3 regions of the Escherichia ruysiae genome follow, and region 1 is predicted to be linked to each of the others. Evidence: predicted binding sites of a transcription regulator. Region 1 holds the regulator's gene; each other region holds the start of a gene.

The links. The regulator LexA, encoded in region 1, represses DNA repair genes until DNA is damaged. The targets are predictions, from matches to a motif close to TNCTGTATGTACATACAGNA.
Region 2: a site for LexA is predicted at 1,240-1,259, ahead of metR (HTH-type transcriptional regulator MetR). Genes of this name have one in related genera too.
Region 3: a site for LexA is predicted at 1,270-1,289, ahead of rmuC (DNA recombination protein RmuC). Genes of this name have one in related genera too.

What each region holds. Positions count from the first base shown of each region.
Region 1 covers NZ_JAVIWS010000001.1:2,291,116-2,294,383, forward strand. Annotated here, with positions in the region: gene dinF (MATE family efflux transporter DinF) at 1-1,285, opposite strand, end outside; gene lexA (transcriptional repressor LexA) at 1,358-1,966, opposite strand; gene dgkA (diacylglycerol kinase) at 2,076-2,444, opposite strand; gene plsB (glycerol-3-phosphate 1-O-acyltransferase PlsB) at 2,614-3,268, shown strand, end outside.
Region 2 covers NZ_JAVIWS010000001.1:2,703,117-2,706,384, reverse strand. Annotated here, with positions in the region: gene metE (5-methyltetrahydropteroyltriglutamate--homocysteine S-methyltransferase) at 1-1,173, opposite strand, end outside; gene metR (HTH-type transcriptional regulator MetR) at 1,291-2,244, shown strand; gene bioP (biotin transporter) at 2,132-3,031, opposite strand; gene yigL (sugar/pyridoxal phosphate phosphatase YigL) at 3,107-3,268, opposite strand, start outside.
Region 3 covers NZ_JAVIWS010000001.1:2,707,450-2,710,717, reverse strand. Annotated here, with positions in the region: gene rmuC (DNA recombination protein RmuC) at 1-1,226, opposite strand, end outside; gene udp (uridine phosphorylase) at 1,367-2,128, opposite strand; gene RGV86_RS13125 (dienelactone hydrolase family protein) at 2,390-3,205, shown strand; gene metE (5-methyltetrahydropteroyltriglutamate--homocysteine S-methyltransferase) at 3,245-3,268, opposite strand, start outside.

The DNA.
Region 1 (3,268 bases):
GCCAGATAGCCGCCAGAGAAAGCCCGCGCAGCGCCAGAAAGACGGTTAACGCCAGCCACAAACCATGATTACCCAACCACGGCAACGTGAGGAGCGTCAGCGCAAATCCTGCTGCTGCCACCGCCATACTGTTTCGCATTTCGGCGGCGCGCGTTGCACCTATAAACATGCCGTCCAGCAGATAACACCAGACACCAACCAGCGGTAAAATGACCTGCCAGATAAGATAGCGATCGGCCAGCTGCTGAATCTGGGTTAATGACGTCAGCAACGCAATAATGTGTTCCCCTGCCAGCAAATAAATCACAGAAAACAGCAACGCCACGATCCCCGACTGGCGACACGCTGCGCGCCAGACATCCAGTAACTGGCTCCCGTCGCGCGCACCGTATGCCTGACCTGAATGAGCTTCAACCGCGTAGGCAAAACCATCCAGCGCATAGGCGGTAAAGGTGAGTAGCGTCATCAGAACCGCGTTAACGGCGATAATGTCACTTCCCAGTCGCGCGCCAAGTACCGTTATTGCACCAAAACAGAGTTGCAATAACAGGGAGCGCAGCATGATGTCGCGGTTAAGCGCCAGCAAGCGACGGACGTTTCCTCGCCAGGCTGTTTTCAGCATTTCGCCGGAAATACCGCGTAGTTTGAGGATTTTACGCACCATTAGCAGACCAATCAGCAACGTCGCATATTCTGCGATGACCGTTGCCAGCGCCGCGCCCTGCACGTTCATATGCAGCCCCATCACCAGCCAGACATCCAGCACAATGTTGAGAATATTACCCACCACTAACAGGACAACCGGCGCACGGGCATATTGCACGCCGAGCAACCAGCCAAGTAATACCAGGTTTGCCAGCGACGCCGGTGCACTTAGCCACCGAATTTCAAGAAAGCGCCGCGCCTGTTCCAGCACGGCTTCACTGCCACCAACAATATGCAGCGCCAGATCGATAATCGGTGTACGCAACAGAGCAATCAACGCGCCAGCCCCCAGCGCCAGTAGCAACGGCTGCACCAGCGCACGCGCTAATGCCTGAGGATTTTTGGCACCATACGCCTGCGCAGTAAGCCCGGTAGTGCTCATGCGCAAAAACAGCAACAGCATAAAGAGAAAGCTGGTCGCCGTTGCGCCAACCGCCACGCCGCCCAGATAAACCGGACTATCAAGATGACCAATTACCGCCGTATCAATCAGCCCCAGCAACGGAACGGTGATATTGGAGAAAATCATAGGTAAGGCGAGATGCCAGAGAGCTTTATCAGATGAAGTGAGGAATGCCATGCAGACAAGCCTGATGAAGAGAGATGAAAAACAAACCGCGACGCCAGGCGGCATCGCGGTATCAGAGATCTGTTACAGCCAGTCGCCGTTGCGAATAACCCCAACCGCCAGCCCTTCAATGGTGAAGCTCTGCTGACGAAGGTCAACGACAATCGGTTTAAACTCGCTGTTTTCTGGCAATAATTCGACTTTATTGCCCTGTTTTTTCAGACGCTTAACGGTAACTTCGTCATCAATACGTGCGACAACGACCTGACCATTACGTACATCCTGAGTTTTATGCACTGCCAGCAAGTCGCCATCCATAATGCCGATATCTTTCATCGACATTCCGCTGACGCGCAGCAGGAAATCGGCATTCGGCTTGAACAAGGAAGGATCGACCTGATAATGACCTTCAATATGCTGCTGCGCCAGAAGCGGTTCACCGGCAGCCACACGACCTACCAATGGCAACCCTTCTTCCTCTTCCTGCAACAAACGAATCCCACGCGATGCGCCGGAAACAATTTCAATTACGCCTTTGCGTGCCAACGCTTTCAGATGTTCTTCAGCCGCGTTTGGGGAACGGAACCCCAAACGCTGCGCGATTTCCGCACGCGTCGGCGGCATACCTGTCTGGCTGATGTGATCACGAATGAGATCAAACACCTCTTGTTGCCTGGCCGTTAACGCTTTCATTCCGCCCCCTGGGTGTATATACAGTTATGCTGTGAGTATATACAGCAAAAGGCGATTTTGGAACCATAAACTACACAATAAACCAGAGATTTATCGAATTCTGGAAGGGTTATCCAAAATGCGACCATAACAGAATGACCCAGGTTGCCACAGCGACGATAATCGCGATCAGCACCGCTGCGGACCCCATATCTTTCGCCCGCCCGGAAAGCTCGTGGTATTCAGAGCCAATACGATCAACCACCGCTTCGATGGCGCTATTGAGAATTTCCACAATCATCACCAACATGACGGAGCTAATAAGCAGTACGCGGGTTATCGCGTCCACATCCAGCCAGCAAGCGATGACCACCGCCAACAATACCGCCACGCCTTCCTGACGGAATGCCGCTTCGTTGATCCATGCAGCGCGTAAACCTTTCCAGGAATAGCCAGCGGCTTTGATAATTCGAGTGAATCCAGTGGTATTATTGGCCATTGAAAGAACCTTTTTACATTATGAGCGTCAATATCAGTGTACCGTTGAATCCGATGATTCCGGTAGCGTAGCGCCGCGCGAAACATGAGCGGATACCACAGAATTTCCCATGACTTTCTGCTATCCTTCCCGCGCATTTGCATTATTAACCAGAGGCTTTACATCGTTTATGTCCGGCTGGCCACGAATTTACTACAAATTACTGAATTTACCATTAAGCATCCTGGTAAAAAGCAAGTCTATTCCGGCAGATCCTGCCCCGGAATTGGGGCTCGATACCTCTCGTCCAATTATGTACGTTTTACCGTACAACTCAAAAGCGGATTTGCTGACGTTGCGCGCCCAGTGCCTGGCGCATGATCTGCCTGATCCATTAGAGCCGCTGGAGGTAGACGGCACGCTACTGCCGCGCTATGTGTTTATTCATGGCGGGCCGCGTGTTTTCACCTATTACACGCCGAAAGAAGAGTCTATTAAGCTGTTCCACGACTATCTCGATCTGCACCGTAGCAACCCAAATCTGGATGTGCAGATGGTGCCGGTATCGGTGATGTTTGGTCGTGCGCCAGGACGTGAAAAAGGCGAAGTAAACCCGCCACTACGTATGCTCAACGGCGTGCAGAAATTTTTCGCCGTACTGTGGCTTGGTCGCGATAGCTTTGTGCGTTTCTCGCCGTCAGTTTCGCTACGCCGCATGGCTGATGAACACGGCACAGATAAAACTATCGCCCAAAAACTGGCGCGCGTGGCGCGTATGCACTTTGCCCGTCAGCGTCTGGCTGCCGTGGGTCCACGCTTGCCTGCTCGTCAGGATTTGTTTAATA
Region 2 (3,268 bases), 410 kb from region 1:
CGCCGGATTATGTACGCGGGTAGAGTGACGACGCGCCTGAATCGGGGCGCTCCACTCTGCCAGAGCTGCCGTATCACCACTGTTCAGCGCATCGCGCAGTAGAGCCAGTTCATGACATTTTTGCAGGGCGAAGGCAAACCAGCTTTTCACTTCTGCATCAAGACGCGTTTCCACGCTCAGGTCGATAGGGCTATGCAGCAGCGAGCAGGAAGATGCCACCCACAAATCACGTTTGCCGACAATGTCTTTAATTTGTGCATATTTCTCGGTGAGATCGGCGCGCCAGACGTTACGACCATTGACCAGTCCGGCAGACAGCAGCCAGTCAGAAGGCAGGCGCTTGTGCAGTTCTGCTACATCATCTTTGCCATGAATGAGGTCGACATGCAGACCCTGAACAGGCAGCGCCGTAATCGTGTCGAGGTTTGGCGTTACACCTTCAAAATAGGTGGTCAGCAGCAGTTTCACCTGGCCCTGGAGCGCATCGTAAGCAGGTTTATATGCGTCCAGCCACGCCTGCGGCAGTTCCAGCACCAGCGCCGGTTCGTCAATCTGTACCCACTCAATACCGCGTTTTGCCAGTTCTGCCAGAACCTGCTGATAAACCGGCAGAATATCGTTCAGCAGGCTCAGGCGGTCAAACTGTTCACCTTTCACTTTCCCCAGCCACAGATAGGTAACCGGCCCCAGAAGCACAGGTTTCACCTTGTGACCCAACGCCAGCGCCTCGTCTACTTCATCCAGCAGCTGCGTCCAGGTCAGTTTGAACTGTTGGCCTTTAACGAATTCCGGCACCATGTAGTGATAGTTGGTGTTAAACCATTTGGTCATTTCTGCCGCCGCCGCAGGTTCACCTGTTGGCGCACGACCGCGACCAATACGGAACAGGGTGTCGATATCCACCGAACCGTCTTTATTCTGATGACGCGCCGGAACGTTACCCAGCAGCAGGCTGGTGGTCAGAACATGATCGTACCAGGCAAAATCGCCCACCGGCAGCAGGTCGATACCCGCCTGCTTTTGTTGATCCCAGTGACGAGCACGCAATTCACGCCCTACTGCCAGTAATTCTTCACGCGTGGAGTTCCCCGCCCAATAACTTTCTTGCGCTTTTTTCAGCTCGCGACGCAGGCCAACGCGAGGGAAACCGAGGGTGTGATTAAGAATTGTCATTATATGCCCCTTATGGAATTTTTAGTATTTAGCCGTCCAGATGTTTACACATCCATAATTGGCGGTTACTGTATATTCCTCAAGCGCAAATTATTCATGCCGAAGTGAAGGACTTTCATGATCGAAGTAAAACACCTGAAAACGCTACAAGCGTTGCGGAATTGCGGCTCGCTCGCAGCCGCTGCGGCGACGTTGCATCAGACGCAATCCGCCCTGTCTCACCAGTTTAGCGATCTGGAACAACGCCTTGGCTTCCGGCTATTTGTGCGTAAAAGCCAGCCGCTACGTTTTACGCCGCAGGGAGAAATCCTGTTGCAACTGGCAAACCAGGTGCTGCCGCAAATCAGCCAGGCACTGCAAGCCTGCAATGAACCGCAGCAAACGCGCCTGCGTATTGCCATTGAGTGCCATAGCTGTATTCAGTGGCTGACACCCGCGTTAGAAAATTTCCATAAGAACTGGCCGCAGGTCGAGATGGATTTTAAATCAGGCGTAACGTTTGACCCGCAGCCTGCGTTGCAGCAGGGCGAGCTGGATCTGGTGATGACCTCCGATATTCTGCCGCGCAGTGGCCTGCATTATTCGCCGATGTTCGATTATGAGGTGCGTCTGGTGTTAGCACCTGACCACCCACTGGCGGCGAAAACGCGAATCACGCCGGAAGATCTCGCCAGCGAGACGCTGTTGATTTATCCGGTGCAGCGCAGTCGACTGGATGTCTGGCGCCATTTTCTTCAGCCGGCAGGCGTCAGCCCGTCACTGAAAAGCGTCGATAACACCTTATTGTTGATTCAGATGGTTGCCGCGCGGATGGGTATTGCCGCTCTGCCGCATTGGGTGGTGGAGAGTTTTGAGCGCCAGGGTCTGGTGGTGACCAAAACCCTGGGCGAAGGCCTGTGGAGCCGACTATACGCCGCCGTGCGCGATGGCGAGCAGCGTCAGCCAGTGACAGAAGCGTTTATTCGCTCGGCACGCAATCACGCCTGCGATCATCTGCCGTTTGTAAAGAGCGCGGAGCGACCCACTTCCGATGCACCCACAGTGAGGCCAGGATCACCAGCGCGCCTGTGATAAATGTTGGCCAGTGCGGCTGTTGGTGCCAGATAGCCAGGTTAACCAGCAGCCCTGCCGGAACGTGCATATTATTCATAATGCCCAGCGTTCCGGCGTCCACCTGCGTCGCGCCGTAGTTCCACATAAAGTAGCCAATCCCGGAAGCCACCACGCCAAGAAACACCAGAATGCCCCATTGCAACGTGGTTTGCGGCATTTTCTGCGCATTTCCCAGCAAGAACCATGCAACCACCGCCACCAGGAACGCGCCAAGATAGAACCACGCAAAGGCGTTATGCTGCGGCATCGGGCGAGTTTCCATCAGGCGTTTGTAACCCACCATGCCAATCGCGAAAGTGATATTGGAGAGTTGCACCAGCAGCAGGCCAGTCCAGAAATGGTCAGTGACCTGATCGTAACGAATAATTCCGGCACCAATCACCGCCAGTAACGCGCTGAACGCATAACCCCAGCGCAGACGACGTCTGCTCATAATGTCATAAATCAGCGTGATGTAGAGCGGCGTCAGCACGGTAAACAGCAGCAGTTCAGAGACCGTCAGGTAGAGATAGGCACGAAAACTGAGCATATACATAATGCCAAGCTGCATCGCGCCCACCAGCATATACAGGCCAATGGTTTTCAGGCTATTGCCACGGGTACGCAGGAACGGCAGGAAAACGAGCGCCGCCAGCCCAACGCGTACCAGCACCGAAAAATAGCTGTCGACGTGCCCCGCAAGGTACTCGCCATAAAAGCTAAAGGAGAAGGCCCACAGAATCGTGGTGATGATAAGTAGCGCCACAATGGAAAACTCTTTGATTAACGAGTATCCATTGTAGCGAAGTATCAGGTTGACAACTGACCAAATAAAGAACGATTACGATAAATAGAGCTTACGCAGATAATGCGGCACCGCGTCTTCGGCGTTAGTGCCAATCACTTCCAGCTCCGGATGCAGATCTTTCAGGCGCTGGTGCGCACTGCCCATAATGCAGCCTTTCCCCGCCATCGACAGCATTTCGGCGTCGTTCATCCCGTC
Region 3 (3,268 bases), 420 kb from region 1:
TTTTTCATTGCCTGACGATAGTTATCCTGCGCTTTGTCCAGACTTTGACCGATCGCTGACATATCATCGACAAACAAACGCATCTTGTCGTACAGCTTGCTGGCGCGATCGGCGATTTGCTGGGCGTTGCGACTTTGATGCTCATAACGCCACAGGTTGGCGATAGTACGCAACGCCACCAGCAGCGTGGTCGGGCTAACCAGCATGATATTGTTTTTCAACGCTTCTGTTATCAGCTCCGGCTGGCGATCAAGCGCCAGTAAAAACGCAGGTTCGACGGGGATAAACATCAGCACGTAATCCAGCGTTCTTAGCCCTGGTAGCTGTTGATAATCTTTACGCCCCAGCAAGCGGATATGGTTACGCACCGACGCGATATGTTCCTGCAATGCGCTTTCGCGAGTGTAGTCGTCTTCTGCATTGAAGTAGCGTTCATAGGCGACCAGCGTCATTTTGGCGTCGATCACCACATCTTTCCCCTGCGGTAGCCGCACGATGACATCCGGCTGCATCCGCGAGCGGGCGTCATTTTCGATGCTGACCTGGGTTTCATATTCATACCCTTCGCGCAGACCGGAAGCCTCCAGCACGCGCGTCAATACCACTTCGCCCCAGTTGCCCTGGGTTTTATTGTCACCTTTCAGCGCACGCGTCAGGTTGATTGCCTCCTGGGCCATTTGCGCGTTGAGCTGCTGGAGATTGCGAATTTCGTGGGTCAGGGTATGGCGTTCTTGTGCTTCTTTACCGAAGCTGTCCTGAACCTGACGGCGAAAACCGTCCAGTTGTTCACGCAGCGGCGACAACAGGCTGTTCAGGCTCTGACGGTTTTGCTCATCAACCCGGCGATTGCTGTGCTCAAAAATACGGTTGGCGAGGTTTTCAAATTGCTCGCTCAAACGCTGCTCGCTGTTAATCATCTGGCGAATTTTATCGTCAGCGTGTTGCTGTGCGGCCTCCATCCGCGTGGTCACTTCACGCAGATCAGCCTCCAGAGAGGTGTTAATACTTTGCAGGCTGCGCACTTCGTTATTGAGCAATTCACACTCTGCGCGCCAGTGCTCGCTTTGGGTAATTTGTTGTTTTGCCGCGCTTAACTCCGCGACCATCTCTTCACGTTCAGCTAATTGCTCGGCTTTTTGCTGCGCGTGCTGATAACTGGCAAACAGCCAGCCGATGGCCACACTGACCAGCGCAATAATGGCATAAACAATGATTGAGAAATCCACAAAGCCTCCTGACGCAACAACTTACCCGCACAAAATAGAATTGTGCTGTACAAACGTCCAGTTGGAAAGGCATTTCCTGCGAGGCGCTACGCAAAAATACAAAAGGCCGAACGCGTCGGCCTTCAGACAGGAGAAGAGAATTACAACAGACGGCGCGCCGCTTCCACCACGATTTTCACCGCATGGCTTTCAGTTTGTTTCATCGTCTCAGCATTCGGGATCTCTTGCTGGGTACGGTTAACGATAACGCCCGCCACCATACCAGCACGCAGGCCCTGGCTTGCACACATGGTCAGCAGAGTCGCAGATTCCATTTCATAGTTCATCACGCCCATCGCCTGCCACTCTTCCATAGAACCTTTAAAGTGACGGACTACGCGACCAGAGTAAGTATCGTAACGTTCCTGACCTGGATAGAAGGTATCAGAAGAAGCAGTCACGCCAACGTGAGTCGTCGCGCCAATGGATTTCGCTGCTTCAACCAGCGCAGTCGTACATTCGAAATCAGCGACAGCCGGGAACTCCAGCGGTGCGAAGTGCAGGCTCGCGCCATCCAGACGAACAGACGCCGTGGTAACCAGTACATCACCAACATTAATATGCGGCTGAATAGCGCCAGTTGTACCGATACGCAGGAAGGTGCGAATGCCCAGCTGTGCCAGTTCTTCAACGGCAATAGAAGTAGACGGGCCGCCGATACCGGTAGAGCAGACAATAACAGGTTTACCATCCAGCTCTGCACGCCAGGTGGTGAATTCGCGGTGAGATGCCAGCTTAACCGGCTTATCCATCAGCGCGGCGATCTTTTCCACACGATCCGGGTCGCCAGGGACGATGGCAAGCGTAGCCCCTTGTAAATCGTTTTTAGTGAGGCCGAGATGAAAAACATCAGACTTGGACATATACAACTCCTCTGTGAATCGGTTTAGTCAGAAGAAGCAAAAAGGTACTTTACCGAAGGGATTAAGATTTTTTCGTGATAGTCATCACTATGATGCAAATGTGTTGCATACATTTACTCATCAAAAGTGACTTAAATCACATAATTTACTCTTAAGTCAGTAAGGCCGCTTAAAAGATGAGCCATTTGAGGCAATGTGAATTGTTGCACGCTGACTATAGTTAACATTGCGCAAAATTTTTATAAGGGTACGGAGAATACCATGACAACAACACAACACTCTGGATTTGCACCTGCTGCATCCCCCCTCGCCTCGACCATCGTTCAGACTCCGGATGATGCGATTGTGGCAGGGTTCACCTCTATCCCTTCACAAGGGGATAACATGCCTGCTTATCATGCCCGTCCAAAACAGAGCGATGGCCCACTACCAGTGGTCATTGTAGTGCAGGAAATTTTTGGCGTGCATGAACATATCCGTGACATTTGTCGCCGTCTGGCGCTGGAGGGATATCTGGCTATCGCACCAGAACTCTACTTCCGCGAAGGTGATCCGAATGATTTCGCCGATATTCCCACGTTGCTAAGCGGTCTGGTAGCAAAAGTGCCTGACTCACAGGTGCTGGCCGATCTCGATCATGTCGCCAGTTGGGCGTCCCGCAACGGCGGCGATGTCCATCGTTTAATGATTACCGGATTTTGCTGGGGCGGACGTATCACCTGGTTGTATGCCGCGCACAACCCGCAGCTGAAAGCGGCAGTGGCGTGGTACGGCAAGCTGACAGGCGATAAGTCGCTGAATTCACCGAAACAACCTGTTGATATCGCAACCGATCTTAACGCGCCGGTTCTCGGCTTATATGGCGGTCAGGATAACAGCATTCCGCAGGAGAGCGTCGAAACCATGCGTCAGGCGCTGCGGGCAGCAAACGCGAAAGCGGAGATTATCGTGTACCCGGATGCCGGTCATGCATTTAACGCCGATTATCGCCCGAGCTATCATGCCGAGTCTGCGAAAGACGGTTGGCAGCGTATGCTGGAATGGTTTAAGCAGTATGGTGGGAAGAAGTCGCTGTAATGAGAAAAGACCGGGTGGTATTACCACCCGGTTTGGAGTTTATCCCCGACGCAAATTCTGTGC